DNA from 3 places in the Desulforamulus ruminis DSM 2154 genome. Region 1 is predicted to be linked to each of the others. Evidence: a T-box and tRNA genes for the amino acid it is inferred to sense, from the RefSeq annotation. Region 1 holds a T-box; the other regions hold tRNA genes.
The links. The T-box of region 1 lies ahead of tyrS (tyrosine--tRNA ligase). A T-box ahead of a tRNA ligase gene usually reads a tRNA of that ligase, here a tRNA-Tyr.
Positions count from the first base shown of each region.

Region 2: it has a tRNA-Tyr gene. The T-box ahead of tyrS (tyrosine--tRNA ligase) is inferred to sense a tRNA for this amino acid. The anticodon was not compared.
Region 3: it has a tRNA-Tyr gene. The T-box ahead of tyrS (tyrosine--tRNA ligase) is inferred to sense a tRNA for this amino acid. The anticodon was not compared.

Region 1 covers NC_015589.1:1,445,979-1,453,122, reverse strand. Annotated here, with positions in the region: gene DESRU_RS07255 (C45 family autoproteolytic acyltransferase/hydrolase) at 102-1,109, shown strand; gene DESRU_RS21735 (transposase) at 1,106-1,252, opposite strand; gene DESRU_RS21115 (transposase) at 1,599-2,057, opposite strand; gene DESRU_RS21110 (IS110 family transposase) at 1,997-2,716, opposite strand; gene DESRU_RS07245 (transglutaminase-like domain-containing protein) at 3,017-3,532, opposite strand; gene tyrS (tyrosine--tRNA ligase) at 3,676-4,899, opposite strand; T-box leader at 4,957-5,187, opposite strand; gene DESRU_RS20765 (hypothetical protein) at 5,691-5,831, opposite strand; gene DESRU_RS07225 (AraC family transcriptional regulator) at 6,235-7,128, opposite strand.
Region 2 covers NC_015589.1:280,523-287,666, reverse strand. Annotated here, with positions in the region: gene tuf (elongation factor Tu) at 155-1,357, opposite strand; tRNA gene DESRU_RS01485 (tRNA-Met) at 1,820-1,896, opposite strand; tRNA gene DESRU_RS01480 (tRNA-Thr) at 1,904-1,979, opposite strand; tRNA gene DESRU_RS01475 (tRNA-Met) at 1,983-2,058, opposite strand; tRNA gene DESRU_RS01470 (tRNA-Tyr) at 2,134-2,219, opposite strand; tRNA gene DESRU_RS01465 (tRNA-Thr) at 2,229-2,304, opposite strand; gene sigH (RNA polymerase sporulation sigma factor SigH) at 2,503-3,153, opposite strand; gene DESRU_RS01455 (NYN domain-containing protein) at 3,349-3,861, opposite strand; gene rlmB (23S rRNA (guanosine(2251)-2'-O)-methyltransferase RlmB) at 3,870-4,601, opposite strand; gene DESRU_RS01445 (hypothetical protein) at 4,849-5,013, opposite strand; gene thyX (FAD-dependent thymidylate synthase) at 5,020-5,769, opposite strand; gene DESRU_RS01435 (Mini-ribonuclease 3) at 5,981-6,391, opposite strand; gene cysS (cysteine--tRNA ligase) at 6,395-7,144, opposite strand, start outside.
Region 3 covers NC_015589.1:1,672,663-1,679,806, reverse strand. Annotated here, with positions in the region: gene DESRU_RS08425 (PAS domain-containing hybrid sensor histidine kinase/response regulator) at 1-1,056, opposite strand, end outside; tRNA gene DESRU_RS08420 (tRNA-Glu) at 1,295-1,370, shown strand; tRNA gene DESRU_RS08415 (tRNA-Tyr) at 1,383-1,468, shown strand; tRNA gene DESRU_RS08410 (tRNA-Gln) at 1,472-1,546, shown strand; gene DESRU_RS20795 (hypothetical protein) at 1,576-1,737, opposite strand; tRNA gene DESRU_RS08405 (tRNA-Leu) at 2,017-2,103, shown strand; gene DESRU_RS08400 (nucleotidyltransferase domain-containing protein) at 2,230-2,724, shown strand; gene DESRU_RS08395 (prenyltransferase/squalene oxidase repeat-containing protein) at 2,917-3,765, shown strand; gene DESRU_RS08390 (GNAT family N-acetyltransferase) at 3,800-4,261, shown strand; gene DESRU_RS08385 (hypothetical protein) at 4,671-5,525, shown strand; gene DESRU_RS08380 (nitrogenase component 1) at 5,616-6,854, opposite strand; partial or broken gene DESRU_RS08375 (AraC family transcriptional regulator) at 6,925-7,144, opposite strand, start outside.

The sequences.
Region 1 (7,144 bases):
CTTTTGAAATTAATATAGTTCTTGACATGAAATTTTTATTCGACTACGCTTGATTCAAGAGATGACGTCAACTCTCAATACAACGAATGGAGAGTTAAAAAATGTATCATGGAAGATTTACCGGGACTCATTATGAGGTTGGATACAAATGGGGGCGTATGCTGCTCAAAAACGGGAAACATCTGAACCATTGCCCTACCTTTGCCCTAACAGAGGATAAATATGCCTTCGCCAGAGAATGCGTCAAAGAATATCAAACCTATTTTCCCAAGGTTCTCGATGAAATTCAAGGGATTGCGGACGGTAATGAAGTGCCTCTGCAAATCATTCAGACACTGCTGTTTTGCATGTACTGTTTTGAATTCGACAACAAATGCACCTGCTTTGCTTTCAGCTCGGGGGAGGAAATCGTTTTTGCAAGGAACAGCGATTTTCTTGTAAGCCTTGAAAAACTCTACATGAATTGTCTATATCGTCTCCAAAACGGTTATTCATTCAATGGAAACACAACCGCCTTTGTGCAGATGGAAGACGGTGTCAACCAGCACGGTCTTGCAGTCGGGCTGACTTTTGTCTATCCTAAGTTGCGAAAGCCGGGATTCAACGCCGGTATGTTGCTGCGGTATCTTTTGGAGAAATGCAAAACAACCGCTGAAGCTATAGAGCAACTGCACAGGCTTCCCATCGCATCTGCACAGACGCTAACCATTGCAGACAAAAGCGGCGAAATCGCTGTGGCAGAATGCAACCCCAGGGAAATTGAAATCATCCGACCATGCGTTGGGGAGAAGTTTGTCGCGACAGCCAATAATTTCAATTCTGAAAAAATGCGATCTTACCGTAATCCAGAGATCGACGACTGGCGCTCGGAGGATCGCTATCTAAATGCTTGTGCCGCACTTAGACAACATAAAAGTGGTTATAGCGTAGCTTTTGCACAGGAAGTACTATCCGGTAAATACGGATTCATGTGTCAATATGACCGCAAACAAAACGCCGATACTGTCTGGTCTGTTGTTTACGACCTCAAGCGAAAGCAGATTTGGCGCGTAGAGGGGAATCCCGCAAGGAAATGTTTTAAAGAAGATAACCGGATGAAATTCAACTAATCCACAGGTTTGTTGTTCAGCACCGAACGGATAAGTATATGTAAATGGTTATCCATGAGCACATAGGCTAAAATTTCACAATTATATCTTTTCTTGTATCTTGCCACAAGTTTAAGGTATTTCTCTTTATCACAACAATCCAGAAAGATATTTTCCCGGTTATTTCCCCGGGCAATAACATGATAGATTGCCTTGCATAATGAACCCTCGGCTTCCTGGCCATAATGGTCTTTGATAATATTGTTTTTTGGGGTTTATTGTATAATGACATTTAAAACAAGTCAATAAGTCAGGCCTGAACATCCCGCTCGATTTGTCAAGAGATTTTATCTGCCAGAGCCAATTCAGTAAAATATTGGAAGTTAGGCAGTTGAAACGACATCCCATTCTCCCTAGCTACCATAAAATTATGTAACAGGAGATTGTTTTTTTCTTCGTATAGACGGTTGTTTTTTACCATGCTCCAAAAGACACGGGTAATGTGTCTACCTAACGAACGCAAGGCCTGATTGTGCTTTTTCCTTCGGTCCGTTTCTTTTCATAATATGCTTTTGATTCAGCTACTTTGCGGATATGATGCCCCATGCCTACCATCATGGCTGCCTTAGCCCGTTTATTAATTTGTTGCGGCGATTTCGTTCCCTTATGCTTGCCGGAGCTGTTGTCAAGCGGAGCCATCCCTAAATAGATAGCTAGACTGGCTTCTGACGCAAATCGTGTCATCGTCCCAATTTCGCCACTGACCTCCGCTGCGCTGATCGTCCCGAACCCCGGGATGCTGTCAAGGATTCTTGCTAGTAAAGACTGTTTAACCAAAGCCTCCAGTTGGGCTTCCAGCGAATCAATTGCTTCCTTTAGTTGCAGCAAGCGTTTGGCGTCTTCTATAATCATCGGTCCCACCCAGGCAATTTCCGATCCAAAGACGGCGCTGGACTGCCATCGTGCCAACACGCCGCTTTGGTCACGCCTATGCCGGGAATGCTTCGGATGGTGGCCGGCCTCAGTCTGGCTAGCTGGCGTAGATCGGAACGAAAGCTGAGGAAGCGCAATACATAGAGCGCATCCACTTTATGAATGATATCAAGAAATCCTGGGCACACAGATTGAAGGTCCACTTGCATGCGGTTTTGCACATTGACTTTCTCCTGTACTAATTGTCTGCGGCGGCGACTGAGCCGTTTGAGCTGCTGTTCGATCTCGCTGACGGTCAATACGGGTTGCAGGGATTCTTTGACCTGCTCCATAAAGGGAGCCATCATCATAAGCGTGACCATCTGTTGTGCATCAATACTGTCCGTTTTGGCCGGAGACGCAAATATTTCTTTAAACCGCGCTAATTTTAAGTTGTTGACATTCAAGAGGGTATACCCTTTGTCTTTAACAAGTTGATCTAAGGGCCGGGCATAGCCGTTAGTGCCTTCCATACCGACGACAACCGGCAAGCGTTGGCGTCGTGCCTGTTCACTAACACGCCCAAAGAAATACGCAAAGCCGCGAGCGTCATGTGTGATTTCAAATTGTTCTGTGATCCCGCCCGGTCCACCAATGGCGACGTGATGCTTGCGGCACCCTACATCCACGCCGACTAACAGGTGCTGTTGTTGCATATACAACCCCTCCCTTTATGGCGCCACCCTGTTGTTATCCAACATCACGTCTACTAACAGAGCCACTTCCCGCAGGACGGCATCATCCCGGTAAATGTCATGGATAACAACAAAACGAGGGCGGCATTTCAGAGCCGAGTTAACTCATTTTCATGAGCAACTAACCCCACGAGCCACACCCTCGTCTGTTGTCAGTTTATCATCTTTTTATGGGTGTCGCTACCAATTTCCATGGTAGACCCCACAACCCTAGCAGGGAAGTACGGCACAGTGCCCGGTATGCGATTGAAAGCTTAAAATTTACTCTTTCGCATTAATCATAAACTTTTTTATCTTTTTTAATTCTTTAAATCTCTTAGAATTCACTGCTGCGGACCCCCAATATGAGAAAAAGCAAATAAATATGTTCCAACTTCTTACTTTCGATACAGTTTTAAAATGAACTTTTCCAAACCGGTTATTGACGTTGCGGGGACAAACGTCCTTTTCCATTCCCCCATAATGAACCTTGCACCAAACGTGACCTGAAATATGTTCCTTCACAATGACCCCATTATATTCTCCCTCAGGAATAATATTTTTGGTCGAATATACCAATTTGCTTTCAAAACCTAATTTCCTCAGAATGTAATTCAAAGCACTTGCCTGCTGCCAGCAGTAGCCACGACCTTTTTGAAAGGCTCTCAGCGGAAAATCAAATGAATTCGTATACGAGTATTTCATATTTGAATTGACAAGCCTTTGTGCATATTCGATTAATTCAATTCCTTCCAAACCGGATTTTTCACATTGTTCGATGGCTTCTTTTATTTCCATTTTTTAATTCACCTGATTATCTGCTGATTGTTTAGACAAAAGATAACAAACTTCCACGTGCCTTGAAGATCTAAAAAAGATGCGGCTTGACTGATGAGGGCTTGCTGGAAATAATCTATGGTGGGAAGTTATTAATTTATCCTTTACTTCAACAAAGCCTTATGATAAGTTTTCTTCCCTTTACGTATCTTGACACCGTTTTTCAATTGTTCTGAAGTAATATTACAATCAATGGATTCAACTTTAACATCATCAATAAATAAGCCACCCTGCTGAATCAGACGTCTTGCTTCACTCTTAGAAGAAGTTATACCACAAGCCACCATCAAATCCAAAATACCGATAACTCCATCCCTCAAATGCTCTGCTGTTATTTCAGTAGTTGGCATATGGGAGTCATCCGTGCCATCTGCAAAGAGAGCGTGAGAAGCCTTCTTTGCCTTTTTTGCTTCTTCATCACCGTGAACCAGCTTCGTCAGTTCATACGCTAGAATTTCCTTGGCATCGTTTAGCTGGCTTCCTTCCCATTTATCCATTGTATCAATCTGTTCAAGGGGAAGGAAGGTTAGCATACGTATGCACTTAAGAACATCAGCATCTCCAATATTACGCCAATACTGGAAGAATTCAAAAGGTGAGGTTTTACTGGGGTCAAGCCAAACAGCACCCTTTGCAGTCTTTCCCATCTTATTGCCTTGGGAATTCATTAGTAGTGTAATGGTCATGGCGTAGGCATTTTTGCCCAACTTACGACGAATCAGTTCCGTACCACCCAACATATTAGACCACTGGTCATCGCCACCAAATTGCATATTGCATCCGTAATTCTGAAATAGATAATAAAAATCGTAGGACTGCATAATCATATAATTTAATTCCAGGAAGGAAAGACCCTTTTCCATTCTCTGCTTATAACATTCTGCGCGCAGCATATTATTTACAGAAAAATGGGCCCCTACATCACGGAGCAATTCAATGTAATTCAGCTTTAAGAGCCAGTCTGCATTGTTAACCAGGATTGCCTTGTCATCGCCGAACTCAATGAATCTTTCCATCTGCTTCTTAAAGCAATCGCAGTTATGCTGGATTGTTTCAGGTGTCATCATGGAACGCAAATCAGTACGCCCCGATGGATCACCAATATATCCGGTACCACCGCCTAAGAGAACTACCGGTTTGTTTCCTGCCATTTGTAAACGCTTCATAAGGCATAATGCCATAAAATGACCAACATGCAAAGAATCCGCAGTTGGATCGAATCCAATATAAAATGTTGCTTTCCCGCTATTAATAAGTTCTTTAATTTCTTCTTCGTCGGTAACCTGGGCAATCAGTCCACGGGCTACCAGTTCATCATAAATTTTCATTATAACGACTCCTTTGTCAAATATTTAATAATAAAAATACCCTCTGCTCCAATTGGAACAGAGGGCAAAAATTGCGGTACCACCTCTGACTCGGAAATTCCTCACAGAATTCCCCTCAACAAGTGCAAACACACTCCCACGCTGTATCGGGCGTACCCGTCAAACCCTACTATCAATTCAGGCGGCGGCTCCAGGATGTATTCGAATCAGTGTGTCTGCAGCCTCTCACCAACCGGATGCTCTCTGAATGACTAAAACTGACCTACTTCTTCCTTTCACAGCTTTTGCATAATTTAATTTTATTAAATTTTAATCGAGGAAGCAGTAAAAGTAAAGTCACAGAATGATACAAATTTGTCATTCTGCTTCAGTTATATATTTAAAATATCATTTGGTAAGGTGTGTTTAAGCAAGCATACCAGTTTGTTCTTTTCCATTTTCATTTTGCCAAGCAGCTATTCTATAGTTCATTGTATAGATTTCCTTTTAGTGACCCTCTGCCAATATGGACTTCGTCAGGCAAACTTACTTCAAGCGGTGCTTGTGGAACCTGGATCTCTTTACACAGGTCGAAAGTATTTTCTGTACGCCTCTCTTCGGTTTGGATGCAGCATGTTTAAGATAAAATCAATATTTACCAACACGCTATTTCCGGCTGCATAGTCCTTGTGGCTGCTCCAGGGGTAGCCGGTTCCGAAGCTTGGTACGGCATCACCTTGGATAAAGGGGTCTGGTCAATACGGATAAGTATATGCAAATGGTTATCCATGAGCACATAGGCTAGAATTTCACTATCTTTTCTTGTATCTTGCCACAAGTTCAAGGTATTTCTCTTTATCACAACAATCCAGAAAGATGTTTTCCCGATTATTCCCCCGGGCAATAACATGATAGATTGCTCCTGCATAATGAACCCTCGGTTTCCTGGCCATAATGGTCTCCTCGATAATATTGTTTTCTTGGGTTTATTGTATAGTGAGATTTACAACAAGTCATAAGTCAAGCCAGACCCCATAACCCGGCAGGTCGGACTTAGGTTTTCTTTCCATAATATTTCTCAATCCTCCAGCTTGGTTGGGAACCCCCCGACTCATTGATCTTCCTGTAAAACTCCTGCAAATAGGCCAAATCGAGAGCAGAGGACTTTTCAATAACATCCGTACCAATTGTTTTTACGCCATCTAGGCCGAAAATCACTCTGGACAAGGTGATTGTGATCAAATAGTCCGGATTTTGCTGTATACGGATATCTCTCATCGGCAATATCTCATCTGCCGCCGTCGCCAGGCGCGCTATTCTCTTTATTGATTCCCCTACTTTGATAGAAGCGACTAGCTAATCCCTCGCACTTTCGATTCGTCTTAGTTTCTCAGTGTCCCGAGCCGGAGGTGAACCGAAGAATCGGGAGTACTCCCGATTAAATTGTGAGGGGCTCTGATAGCCAACTTGATACGCGGCACTGGCTACTGCATAGCCCTCAAAGGCAATGAGGTTTCTAGCCTCCAAAAGCCTTAATTGCTTTTGAAATTGAATCGGACTTAGACCCGTTGCCCGTTTAAACTGACGATGAAAGGTATTTATAGCCATACCAGATTTTGATGCCATCTCACCGATGCCTATTGGCCTCGTATAGTTATCGCGTAGCCATTTTACAGTCTGAGAAATCCTAGAGAAATTACTTTCCCGCAAACCAAGTTGCCTCAGATACCATCCCTGTGGTCCCATCAGAACGCGATAAAGGATTTCGCGTTCATAAGCTGGTGCAAGAGCTGGAATATCTCTTGGTGCTTTCATTAATCGCAATAAGCGCAGCCAGGCCTCCAAAAATTCCATGTCTATTTCACAAGCTGCGAAAGGTTCAGAAGCAGTTGGTATTAGATCTTCAGGAAGATCTCTTAATAAGCTCTGAAGAACATTCTGATTCAACTCAAGACCGAGGGCCATATAGGGACGGCCATCACGGTCCGAATGTACACGCGCCGTTGCGGGAACATGTACCGGCAACACGTGATATGACGGACCTTTCAGGGTAGTACTGCGCTCCCCAATTGAAAGAATCTTTGTTCCTTGAACCGTAAAACCAATCATCGGCTTGTAGAACGCTGCGAGTTGATGGGCGGGAATGTCTCCCTTGATCATGCTTAGCCCCGGTACTCCGGTTTCGATTGGTCGAGTGCCTGCCTTTTTCATGAGATCGATAACTTCATCTAAAACTTTATTCATATACATATTCTATCACACGGCT
Region 2 (7,144 bases), 1.2 Mb from region 1:
TTTAATAATGATTCTTGTCTTTAACTATTACGCAAGGCTTTCCAATATTGACTTGGTGTCATCATATAAAAAGGGGGCAAGCTGAAAACTCACCCCCTGGTCAAATCTCTACCCTTTTGCAATTAAACCCGCCAAGCGGAACACTAAGTTAAAATTACTCCCGGATACCGGTTACCACGCCGGCGCCTACGGTACGTCCGCCTTCACGAATGGCAAAGCGCAGTCCTTCTTCAATGGCGATGGGGGTAATCAGGTCGATGTCCACTTTGATGTTATCTCCGGGCATTACCATTTCCACGCCTTCCGGCAGGGTTACGATACCCGTCACATCCGTGGTACGGAAGTAGAACTGTGGACGATAGCCGTTAAAGAACGGGGTGTGACGTCCACCTTCTTCTTTGGTCAGCACATACACTTCCGCACTGAATTTGGTGTGCGGTTTGATGCTGCCGGGCTTCGCCAATACCTGGCCACGCTCGATTTCTTTGCGGTCTACACCACGCAGCAGCGCTCCAATATTATCACCGGCCTGAGCATAATCCAGCAGTTTCCGGAACATTTCCACGCCCGTTACTACCGTCTTCCGAGGTTTGTCGCTCAGTCCTACGATTTCAATTTCATCCTGTACTTTTACTTGACCCCGTTCTACACGGCCGGTGGCTACCGTACCACGTCCGGTAATGGAGAACACGTCTTCCACCGGCATCAGGAACGGCTTATCCACGGCACGTTCAGGGGTGGGAATGTAAGCATCTACATTATCCATCAGTTCCCACACTTTGCCGCACCATTCGCACTCCCGTTTGCCGCATCCGCATTCCAATGCTTTTAATCCGGAACCTGCCACGATGGGTGTGTCGTCCCCGGGGAACTCGTAGGAGTTCAGCAGTTCTCTTACTTCCATGTCTACCAGTTCCAGCAGTTCCGCGTCGTCCACCATGTCGGATTTGTTCAGGAAGACTACGATATAGGGAACCCCTACCTGACGGGACAGCAGGATGTGCTCACGGGTCTGGGGCATCGGGCCGTCTGCGGCGGATACTACCAGAATCGCTCCGTCCATCTGGGCTGCTCCGGTGATCATGTTCTTAACATAGTCGGCGTGGCCCGGGCAGTCCACGTGGGCATAGTGACGGTTGCCGGTTTCGTATTCAACGTGGGCGGTGTTAATGGTAATACCCCGTTCACGTTCTTCCGGTGCGTTGTCAATTTCGTCGTAACGTTTTACGGATGCGCCGCCGGCGGTGGACAGCACCACGGTAATTGCTGCGGTCAGGGTGGTTTTGCCGTGGTCAACGTGACCGATGGTTCCAATGTTTACGTGGGGTTTATTCCGTTCAAATTTTGCCTTAGCCATGGAAAATTTCTCCTCCTCCATCAATTTCAAGGTTTGCTAAAAATAGCCGTCATTCCCTACAGTTATTTCACATTGATGCCAATTCTATACCTGTCAACAATTCATAGGAACGATTCGATAAGAAATGGAAAAATCCTGCTTTTATTGGGGATTTTCTTCTTAGTTCCGTTGTTGGCTTTAGCCTTATGCCGCATTTCTCCTTGGTCCTGTTGTTAGCCTGACGGGCATTCCTTGGAGGTCTCGTTGTTACGTAGTATGAATGCACTTTCTTTTAGAACCCAAGCCCAAAGGAAATACTTAAATACGAACAACAAGACCTTAGAGAAAAACAGTATAAGGCTACTAGCAACAGGGCCCCGGATAATTTCAGTATAAGGCAAACAACAGAGCCTCAAAGCAATGCAGTATTAGGCTGCAGTGGCTAAATACAAAAAAACCAGTCCCCTCGGACTGGATGCTGTTTGGTAGCGGCGACTGGATTTGAACCAGTGACCCCACGGGTATGAACCGAGTGCTCTGACCAACTGAGCTACGCCGCCAAAATTTTGGAGCTGCTAACCGGGATTGAACCGGTGACCTTATCCTTACCAAGGATACGCTCTACCTACTGAGCTATAGCAGCATTTGGTTGCGGGAGGGGGACTTGAACCCCCGACCTTCGGGTTATGAGCCCGACGAGCTACCAACTGCTCTATCCCGCGTCAACATAAAATATTATATCACAGGCAAAAGTTCATGAGCAACTAAAATATTATTCCGCCTGCGAAGGGGTGAACTGGTGGAGGGAGAAGGATTCGAACCTTCGAAGTCGTCAGACGGCAGATTTACAGTCTGCTCCCTTTGGCCGCTCGGGAATCCCTCCGTATATAAATGGAGCCGACGATGGGACTCGAACCCGCAACCTGCTGATTACAAGTCAGCTGCTCTACCAATTGAGCTACGTCGGCACAGAATTCGGATCAAACCGCGCAAGAGATATAATAACAGATAAGCATGTTACTGTCAACCATTCACCAAAAGTATTGTCTGGAAATGTTACAGATTTTTAACTTTAAATTTTTTATATTAAATAAAGGTAAATAATATGCCCTTGTAGAATTATTGGCATTAAAATAACCCCGGGGGTCCCGGGGTTGGCTGGCAGATTATACTTCTCGTTTTTCCAGGTATCTCTCAAGCTTTCGTTTGACCCTTTGCAGCGCATTATCAATGGACTTGACATGGCGCTTCAGATCTTCGGCAATTTCCTGGTAGGACTTCCCTTCCAGGTAGGACATTAAAACTTTCCATTCCAGGGAGCTTAGAATTTCACCCATTTTTTCTTCAATGTCGTCAAATTCTTCCCTGCTGATAATCAGTTCCTCAGGGTCGGTAATTTTAGAACCGGAGATTACATCCAGCAGGGTACGATCCGAATCCTCGTCGTAAATGGGTTTGTTTAATGAGACATAAGAATTTAAAGGGATATGCTTTTGCCGGGTGGCGGTTTTGATGGCGGTAATGATTTGCCGGGTGATACATAGTTCCGCAAAAGCCCGGAAGGAAGATAATTTGTCCATTCTAAAATCACGAATGGCTTTATATAAACCGATCATGCCTTCCTGGATAATATCTTCTCTATCTGCGCCGATCAGAAAATACGAGCGGGCTTTGGCACGCACAAAGTTTTTATACTTGTTAATCAAGTACTCCAGGGCCGCATCGTCACCTTCACGAGCAAACTCGACGACATCTTCATCAACCATTACCTGGTAGCCTCCGGAAACTTCCCTTTGTGCATTTGAATTCAAATCCATCGCCCCCGCTTCTTTATCACTAAGCAACTACAAAAAAGAAAAACGACATATCCGTTAATATCACCGGGGTCTGTTTACCCATTGGTTAAATAGTTAATTATTTAAAAAAAGAACGTTCTTAGAGAGTTCCATGAATCATTATATCTTATGTTAAAAAGACTCGTCAAGGTAAAAAAAGTCCAACCCGGACAGGCATCAGTTCTTCCCGCGACGCCATTTTTCCATAATTATCCTGATTTCTCGAGGCAATTTGTCCTCCAGATAGCCTTCTGTGGGATTTTCTTTGTTATAATTCTCCTGTTGCTGTCGATTTATCTGTACGATTTGCTCTCTAAACTCTTTCGGTGTTACCCGAAAAGCCCCGCGGCCAAAAATAATTCTTTGTTCATCCCAATCGGAGGTTACCACATAGACGGTTCCCAGCTTGCCCAAATCCCCCACCAATCTTTCAATCAACGAGTCAGCGGTTTCTCCCTCTTGGGTGTAAAACACCTCAACGCCATGAATAAACTCCGCATGCTCAATGCCGCTTTTAACCAAGTGGGCATCGAAAATCACTTTCACCCGGGCTCCGCTGAAGGCAGCAAAATTGGCTAGGATGTCAATCAGTCTATCCCTGCAATGGTCCAGCCCGCCGGCTTTGATTCCTTCAAAATCCGGCCAGGCGTGAATAACATTATATCCATCCACTACATAAAAATCTTGCACGGACAAACCTACCCTCTCTGGCGTACGACCTCATACACCAATAATGCAGCTGCCACCGAGGCATTTAAGGAGCCTACTTGTCCCAGCATGGGCAGACGGACCAGCATATCGCATCTTTCCTTAAGCAATCTGCCCAGTCCCTTTCCTTCCCCGCCAATCACCAGCAGCAGAGGACCGGTTAATTTAGCCTGCCAAAACAGGTCCGGGCCGTCCATCTCCGCCCCCACAACCCAAAGCCCTTGCTCCTTTAACGAACGAATGGTTTGATCCAGATTGGTTACCCGAGCCACCGGTACATACTCCACCGCTCCTGCGGAAGCTTTGGCCACCGTTGCCGTTAAAGCGACGGATCTGCGCTGAGGGATGATTACCCCGTGCACACCGGCCGCATCACAGGTACGCAGAATCGCCCCCAGGTTATGAGGATCGTTTATTTCATCCAGCATCACCATAAAGGGCTCCTGACCCTTTGACCGGGCAGCACTCAGAATATCCTCCACTTCCACATACTGCTTGGCCGCAGCATAAGCGACAATACCCTGGTGAGGTACGCCGGTTTGTAATTTATCCAGGTACGCCCGGTCAACCGTTTGGATGGGAATGCCTGCTTCCCGGACCATCCTAGTAATTTCTCCCAAAGGTCCGGAAGGGGTTCCTTTGGCCATAATCACCTTATTGATGGGACGCCCTGCCCGAAGTGCTTCACGAACCGGGTTGCGCCCGGCAATGATTTCGCTCACCAGATCGCCTCCTGCTAGTCTTATACTGCCTTTCTCTGAGGTCCCGTTATTAGCCTTATGCTGAAATTCCCCGGGGTCCTGACTTATACTGTTTTGTTTTAGGGTCTTGTTGTTCGTATTTAAGCATTCCTTAGGCTTGGGTTCTAAAAGAAGTGCATTCACACTAACAACGAGACCCCTAAGGAATGCCTGTTAGGCTAACCACAGGACCTAACAGAAATGCAGCATAAGGCTAAATATCCCTAGCCTACAGCTTGGACACCAGATACTTTAAATAAAAGGTTGCAATAACCCCGGCCACAGCAGCAGCCATGCCCAGGAAAATAAGAAGTCTTTTGCGGATAAACACTCCCGTAACCCCTAAAATAAGGGCGACTCCCCAAAGGGTTAAAATCACCAAAGGAAGATTCATATAGGATCACTCTCCGGATTTTATCATCCCGAACTTTTTACGGACCTCAGGCATTTTACCACAGCTAAGCTTTCCTTCCGGGCAGGGACCGGATAAACAACTGGGGCCGGCGTCCCTGAAAATAGTGGGAGCCGCTTCTTTTACCAGCTTCAGCATTTGCTCCGCCAGATTGCGAATTTCCCACTGCGCTCGATTGCAACAACGCAAATCAAAAAAGTGACGCAATTCCCGGGCATTCATGGTTACCACCAGCTTGGTTTCCGCAGCATTGGGCAGTACAAAACGGGCATCCTCATAAGCAACCCTGCCCCCGCCCAGCTTCTGCACCCAACCGTCATACCAGGCTTGAATCCGGGTCATTTGACTTTCAAACTCCGCCACAGCTTCCGGTCCCAGTTGAAGAATGGTCTCCGGAATAATATAATCAAAAATTCCCTGTTTATTCTGCGCTCGCGTTTCACCTACATAACGCTGGGACTGCACACTGAAGCTGGCGATGCGGTGCCGGGTGAGCTGGGCCAGTAGACTCCTGGATACTCCTTCAACACCAAAGGTAAAGGAAATATGCTCAATGGTGGTATAATGTCCCATATCCATCAGTTTTTTAATAAATTGCTGCTGATCCGAATGGATGACATCCTCTGCCAGATCATCAATGCCGGAAGGTGAATAGCACAGCCTGGCAGCCATGGCCACCAGTTTCTCCGGTTCCGGTGTATGCTGTAATAATCGAACTTTCAATGTTGCTTTGGCCACATAACTCTCTCCCTCTAACCTAATAGGCATTCTTCGGATCTTGTTGCTAGACTCATAGGCTGTCTTTAGGGTCCTGTTGTTCGTCTTATCGGTTGTGCCCTTGGTCTTGGTTACCATTACAAACAACAGGACCCTAAAGTATTACCCGCAAGGCTACCAACTGGACCTATGAGCTATTACCCTTAAGTCCAGCAACTAGAGTACCCTTTAGCTACTGACGGCTTATTTCATTCACAGCCATGCTGATGATTTCCCGAACTCTCTCATGACGTTCTTTAAAATATAAATATCCGATCAGGGCTTCCAGGGCTGTGGCATGGCGGTATTCCAGCACACAGGCCCCCTTGGGCGGAGTTCCCGACTTGGCATTTCTGCCCCGGCGCACCACAGCCATTTCTTCTTCGGAAAGTTTATCCTCCAGAGAAAACAACGCCTTGGCCTGGGCCCCGGCACGCACATACTTCACGGCCGTCCGGTGCAGTTGGTTCACTTTAACCATGCCCCGCTGTACTAAATATTCCCTGACCGCCAGTTCATAAACCGCATCCCCAATATAAGCCAGCACCAGGCTTGGACTCTCTTCGGGCTTTATCCCCCGGGGTTCTAAAGATTGGTTATCCAAATCCTACACCTGCTTTTTCCAACGAACTCCCTGGGGAGTGTCTTCCAGGATAATCCCCAGTTCCTTTAAACCGTCGCGAATGGTGTCTGCAGTGGACCAGTCCTTTTTACTGCGGGCCTCCTGCCTGATTTTAATAATCAGTTGCACCAGTCCTTCGGTCAATCCGTCATCCTCGCCGGAAGTTTCCAGGACTAATTTGCCGCTGACCGGATCTTCTTTCAATACTCCTAAAACCCGGTTAAACTCTTTCACCAAATCATGGGCCTGCTCCATGGCCAGCACGGCTTCCGGGGAAATTTTATCGCCCATTCCGTTCACCAAAATATTAATTTCTTTGGCTAATTCAAAAAATACCGAGATCGCCAGGGCGGTATTGAAATCGTCATCCATGGCTTTTTCAAATTCCAGCCGCAGCAGGGTCAGCTTCTCGTGAAAGGAGCTTCCTGCGCCGGCCTCTTCTTCACCGGAAGCAGGCCGTTCCATGGCTTCATAAAGAAGGCGGAGGGCGGTTTTAATTCGTTCAAGCCCGCGTCCGGCCACCGCCAGCTTCTCATCATCAAAATCCAGAGGACTGCGATAATGGGTTGAAAGCAAAAACCACCTGATCACATCCGGGGGGAACTTATCTAAAATCTCCCTGACCAAGAAGAAATTCCCCAGGGATTTAGACATTTTCTCCTGATTCACAGTGATAAATCCGTTGTGCATCCAATAGCGGGCAAAGGGTTGTTTACAGGCAGCCTCGGACTGGGC
Region 3 (7,144 bases), 230 kb from region 1:
GCGCCAGTAATTGCCCCGAATCAGAAAAAAGAGAATTCTTTCTCCTTCAGGATAGACATCTTCGATCCCTAAACCCAGCAGTTCCTTAATGCCTTTTCCCAGCATTTTTTCCGCTTCCGGGTTGGCATAAATCAATTGGGCACTCTCGTCAAAGATGGTAATACATTCGCTGGAGCTATTGTTTGCCTGCATGTGCAGCCGCAGTTCCTGCTCCATACGGTATTTCTCGGTAACATCAACGAATACTTGCACCCCGCCGGCGTATTTGCCGCTGATATCATGAAGAAAAGAGCCGCTGGTTAACAATCTCCTCCGGCCCCTCTTGGTCGTTACCTCAACCTCCACGTCCTTATAGCAACCGGCTTTATTCATTGCAATGTAAAGATGGCATTCTTCCTGTTTACAATCGCACCCTAAAAGGCTGGAGCAGGTCATACCAATAACTTCTTCCGGCTGAACCTCGAAATAAGCGGCAGCCGCACTGTTTATTTCAGTGATGCACATTTGAGGATCTACCACAAAGACACACTCGGTCATGCTTTCAAAAATTGTTCTAAGCTTATTTTTTTCATTCGTTAGATGCCGGTTGACCAACTGCAATTCATGAATCCGGGAGTCTTTTCCCTCTCCGGCCCACTCACTGCAAAAACCCAGTTCAAGACGGTCGAAATAGGTGTTCATGGATTTTTTAGCAGCTTGTTTTTCCTCCGCAGTCAAATAACTTTCATTTACCATATCCAGATAAGCGCGGCGATAATATTTAAACAGTCCTAAAAACATTTTTAAGGTAATTCCTCGGGCCCGGTGCATCCTGGCACACCTTACCCCAAATTCACAGGCCGGATTTTCAGCCGCATCGTGAACATTGACAACATCATCCGCATGCTTCATCAAATACGTGCTTAGGCCCTGAATGATTTCCCGCACGGATAAATGCCAATCATCATGGCGGGTGGAGGTAAATCGGGTGAAACCACCGGCTTTAGCAAAGTTAATTAATTTTTCAATAACCCTATCTTCATTCTGGTTGAGTAACTCAATTAGTTTCTCTCTCACCCAGGCACCTCCGTTGAGCAACATGATTACATTAGGATCATATCAAATATGGATTGATTTTGGTTAACTAAAGTCTTACAAAAAGATTACATTTAAAAATAATTCTTAACATAGTTTAGCACCTTTACAATTAGGTAATAAATAGTGTTTTTTTGATTAAATTTTACTTCCTGAAGACTTGCCATTGTACTATTGTTTTGTTATAATAAACTCCGTCGCAATAAAAACATGCAAGCAAGGCCCCTTGGTCAAGCGGCCTAAGACACCGCCCTTTCACGGCGGTAACACGGGTTCGAATCCCGTAGGGGTCACCAAATTAAATACATGGAGGGGTTCCCGAGCGGCCAAAGGGAGCAGACTGTAAATCTGCCGTCAGACGACTTCGAAGGTTCGAATCCTTCTCCCTCCACCATACTGGGGCGTCGCCAAGCGGTAAGGCACCGGTCTTTGGAATCGGCATTCGTTGGTTCGAATCCAGCCGCCCCAGCCAACTTAAACGAGAGCATAAGCTCTCGTTTTTTATTCAGCAGGACGGTTAACGCCTCTTAATTTTTGTTGGTATTTCTTAAAATGGGCTTTTCCTGTCTCCCAGGTATCGTGATATCCTCCGGTTCTTCCAACCAACGACGCTTCCCCGGCGCTTCCCGGATTCTTCACCCAGCCTTTGATCCTTTTGCGCACTTCCTTCACTCCTTTTAACTTTAACTTTATTGATATTGTCTCCTGAACGGATGCGAATATTTTTCTAATATATGGATGGCAGTACAAGTATTTACAGGTCCTTTTGTCATTTGGATGTCAGTACAATTGGACAAACTAAATCATAATAATAGTACACTTGAAAGTTACCCTTTTATCCCGGTATAGCTACCGGGAATTTTTTTGCAACTTTATGATTGCGGCATGGGAATTTTTTTGTTATAATTCAAAATGCACTGAGTAACTTCAAAGTTTATCCATGCGGCAGTGGCGGAATTGGCAGACGCGTAAGATTCAGGTTCTTATGCCCGTTAGGGTGTGGGGGTTCAAGTCCCTTCTGCCGCACCATAGTTACCAAGCTAATAAAGATGCAAGGAGTGCATTTTTATTAGCTTGGTTTTTTTATGTTATAATAAATGAAGATCGCTGGATATAACAAAACAGATAAACAATAATTTGTGACAAGGAGTTTTTATGGTCAAAAAAGAAATAACCAATAAGGAAAATCTAATGGAAGTTTTGGATTTGCTGGATAGTTTAAAAATAAAATATTGGATAGATGGAGGCTGGGGTGTAGATATTTTACTTGGGAAACAAAACAGAGAACACAGAGATATTGATGTAGATTTTGATGGGAAATTTACAGAGATTTTATTAGATACATTAAAAGGAAAAGGCTATGAGATTACAACGGATTGGAGTCCGACACGCATTGAGTTGTATCATCCGGAATTGGGATATATAGATATACATCCTTTAATAATAAGTGAAGATGGAAGTGCAAAACAGGCTGGATTAAATGATGATTGGTATGATTTTAAAGCAGAATGGTTTTCGAGTGCTTGGTTTGAAGAGCGAATTATTCCGTGTATTTCTGCGGAAGCTCAAAAACTATTTCATAGCGGATATAAGCTTAGAGAAGTTGATAAAATTGACCTAAAAAACCTTGATTGCCTCATTTCAGAATAGCGTATTTGATTAAAAATTCAAATTATCGGTGAATACGGACTATCTTCCCTTGCATCTATTCTGACCAAATGACACATTCAGTAATGAAGCAAAGAACTTAAAACCTCGTGGTTTGGGTTCTTTTGTTTTTATGTTTTTTTGATATACTTAAGTGCAGATTATTTATATAATGTACACTTAGTCTTGAGAGAGGTGGGAGAAGTGGCTGTAGAGAAGCAATATGCATCAGATGTTGAAGTGATATTGTCTCATAGATACGATAATGGAGGCGATCTTTGGACTACACCCGACAAACGTCTGCTAAAAGGAGCCCCGTTCTCAACTCTGGAGAGCGTACTTTTCCTGCTGGAATTGGGTATGGAACCTACCGATCCTTTGCTGAAAGGGGCTACCGAATTATTCTTTAGTACTTGGCTGGATGATGGACGTTTCAAGATATACCCTAAAGGTTCTATTTATCCATGCCATACCATCCACGCCGCCAATGCACTTTGTCACCTGGGGTATGCTTCCGATGCCAGACTGCAAAAAACCTTCCGGCATCTTTTAGATATCCAATATATAGACGGTGGCTGGCGCTGCAATAAATTCAGCTTTGGCCGGGGGCCAGAAACGGAGCATTCAAATCCCTTCCCCACACTTACTGCCCTGAATGCGTTCCGCTTTAGCAATTATCTCAACAAGGAACCTGCCCTTGATAAGGCCGTGGATTTTTTGCTGGAGCATTGGACCATCAGGAAACCCATTGGCCCATGCCACTATGGAATCGGCACATTATTCATGCAGGTGGAATACCCCTTCCGAAACTACAACCTTTTTGTATACGTCTATGTCTTATCCTTTTACAACCGGGCCAAGAAGGACAAACGTTTTCTCGAAGCTTTGCAAACACTGGAATCCAAAATGGTGGATGGGCAGATTGTGGTTGAACGCATTGTTCCGAAGCTGGCCGGGCTTTCTTTCTGTAAAAAGGGTGAAACAAGTGTATTGGCAACAATACGCTATCATGAAATTTTAAAAAATCTTCAAACAAAAGGATAGCCCGTATTTTTATTTTAGGGAGGCGTACTGAAGCATGGCAATATTAAAAATAAGAAAAGCAAACCCCGCCGACGAAGCGGCCATTGTCACATGTATACAGAATGCTTATGAAAAATACATTGTTCGGATAGGAAAAAAACCTGGGCCTATGCTCAATGATTATTTACCCCTTATCGTAGATGAAAAGGTTTTCTGCGGGGAATTCTGTGGAGAAATCGTAGGTGCCTTGGTATTAAAGAAATTTGATGGCTATATATTGCTTGACAACGTGGCCTTGCTCTCGGCATACCAGGGTAGAGGTTTTGGGAAACAGTTGATTGCATTTGCTGAACACTATGCTTCTGAAAATAATTACGATGAAATTCGGCTTTACACGAATGTCAAGATGATCGAAAATATAGCCTTTTATCATAAGCTTGGCTACTCTGAATACTCCAGAAGAGAGGAAAATGGATATGAAAGGGTTTATTTTAAAAAAAGGTTAGCACCTGCATGAAATAAGTTAAACGATTCATAGGCATCTTTTTACCTAACTTTTCATATAAAGCTAATAAAATAGATACAGCAAAGAAAAACCTTTAGTATAGGCTTTTTTTGCTGTTAACCAGTTTATCAAAATACGTTTCCGTTATGCAAAACATAGTTTGGAGCCTTTTTATTGGATTTGAACCCTGCGCAATAGATTAACAACAAAATACTAACCGGCAAAGCTGTTGAAACTCTTCTGCATGAAGAGTTGTCAACGGTTTTTTAATTCTGACACCTAGTAAAGGGCTATGACAATATAGAATGGTACTGTCCTGCGATGGCTTATGGCGGCGTCCTTTGTTCCAAAGGTATACTTCATTTAAAAGAGTTAAGAATATCTTTAATAGCTTTGTTGCATAGCAATTGAGGTGAAGTATATGGCAGCCATCTATTGGTATTGCGCCCTTGGGATTATCGGCGTTGGAATGACAATTTTCATTATATATAAGAAAAAGAATTTTTATGAATTCATATCATTTTTTTTGTTTGCCATGATGATCGCTTTTATAGGTGAAATGATTGTATTGCTCTTTTTTAAAAGCTATTCTTATAAGCCCGGCGTTTATACGGATTACTATGCGGAAAACATTTTTGGGCATATCGTACCCAATGCTTTATTATGGCCTGCGACCGCTCTGCTGGTAGTGGCTTACTCGCTGCGCTATCGCTGGATTGTATTAATAACCGTTATCTTTACACTTTTGGACCTTCTCTATGTGCATCTGGGAATCTATCAGCATAATTGGTGGGAAACCTGGATGACCAGCGTTGCCGTTTTCATTTATTGCGTTTTAATGAAAAGATGGTTCGTCCAGTTAAAAAGCAAACGGAGGGGTATTTTGAGATATATCGTTTTCTGGTTTATTTTATTGGTTACATTAAAACTTCCTGTAACCCTTCTTCTGCTTGCCGGATGGCAATATACATTCGTCGGCTGGTTTGAAAACCTTTATCGGGACTCCGGAGTATTCTCCGTTTTTTATAACGCCGCATTGTCTTTCTTTTGCGTCTTCTTTATTTGCGTTTTGAAAAAATGGTATTGGAAACTGGTTCCCTTCTTCATCTATTTTTCTTTTGATGCCATCCTTTTGAATAGGGGAATTCTCCTCTTTAACGACGGATGGAATATATACTACCTGATGCTAGTGCGTGCCGTATGCCTGATACTATTTATTGCACTTGAGAATAAATACCCCTACAAATCTCCAACGCAACGCTCCTTAGTTTTATAATAACTCGCTCGCTTCACCCGGCTCAACAGTAACCACATAAACTAGAGATCCCGAGACAGGCTATTTCATGCCCACAACTGGTGTAAAGGTTTAATCATGGTCTTGCTCTATAATTCCATTGATCCACAAGCTGACCAAATTTATGGCTCCACGAAATCCCAGAAAAGGCGGCTCATAAGGGCTCAATCTCCATTTCGTATCGGGGTTGGCTATTTGAAGATCCATATTGCGGTCTGCCCATTTCAAAGCTTCTCCGCTGGCCATCAGCAGCCCCTTTTTCCGGGACTCAATCGTCTTTGTCCACTCAGCTTCCGTTAAATAGGGGATCTCTTCGCTTGCCATACTGGGGCAATCGCACCAGCAAAAGCCTTTGATCAGAGATAGCTCCTTTACGGCATAAGAGAGAACGCCTTTTACCACATCCGCGTGACCGCCCAGGGAAATCGTCGCTTCATCGGGGTGTGATCGTATAACATATTTGAAATGGGGCATGGCCGAAGACATTTGATTTTTAGCCTTTTCTGCCTCAGCCCGAATAAAGCTGTGATCCGGCGTTAAGCCGGATATTTGCCCTATCTTTTTTATCCACTGAACCGTTCCTTCGATGCCGTACGGCCGCTCCAACAGATACGGCGTTCCAAACCGTTTTTTCAAATGTTTCGCGGCGGGCTCTCCCTCTCGCCGGATGACCAGGTTGATATGGGCGCCGCCCATCTGTTCCATTTGTCCCACAGAGGTGTCCGAAGTCATTACGCAAAGGGGCTGCATGCCGAAAGCACCCTGCATAATGCGGACAAGTTCTTCTGCGTCAGCCTGAAAGCGGAACAGATCGGCGCAGGAACCGATCAGATTAAAGGTGGACCTCGGTGTTTTCTCCGTATCCCTGGGCAGCGTTTTGGCAAGCAGTAACAGCGCTTCCTGAACGCCGTGATGTCCGCAGACGTCAAAACCTCCGCAGCCAAAGGGAAGCAGGCGGACATCGGGATATTCCGGCTGTAATTCTTCACATACGGCGGGCAGGTCGGTTCCGATAACCGTTGGAACGGAAGAAGGCAGTAAAAAAACGATTTTCGGTTTATCACCCTTTATAATTTCGTCAATGGCGCCTTTCAGCCGCCGGGTATCTCCCAGGGAGATATCGGTTTCGTCAATGTGCGTTGAATATAACCTGCACGCCTCGGATATTCCCGCCTGGTTCAGAAATACCCGGCCATACAGCATGTGCCCCATACAACCGTATTCAATCAGAGCGGCATCACGGACAGAAGCAAGCGTCCATAAGGTTCCCATCCGGCCGGACATTGGCGGTTTAAATCGATGCAGCCCCATGGCCATTCCCCCTCCCTTCCGGCAGCTTTGTGTTTCCCAAAGCCCTCAACATCCTGCTTAATAAAAGGCCGGTTCGGATAGTGAAGGTATCCATATAATATTCATGGATGTAGTCTGATACCTGTTTAAATAGTGATTGATCGCCGCCGTTGGTTTGATTGCGTGCACAGATAAAAACCTCCTCCAACACGCAGCGAAACATCGTTTCCCTTTGGAAAGCGGGGATTGAACCGGGCTGCCTTGATACCCTCCATAAGCGTCGCAGCAGCTCTGCCAGGCGGGGACTTTGT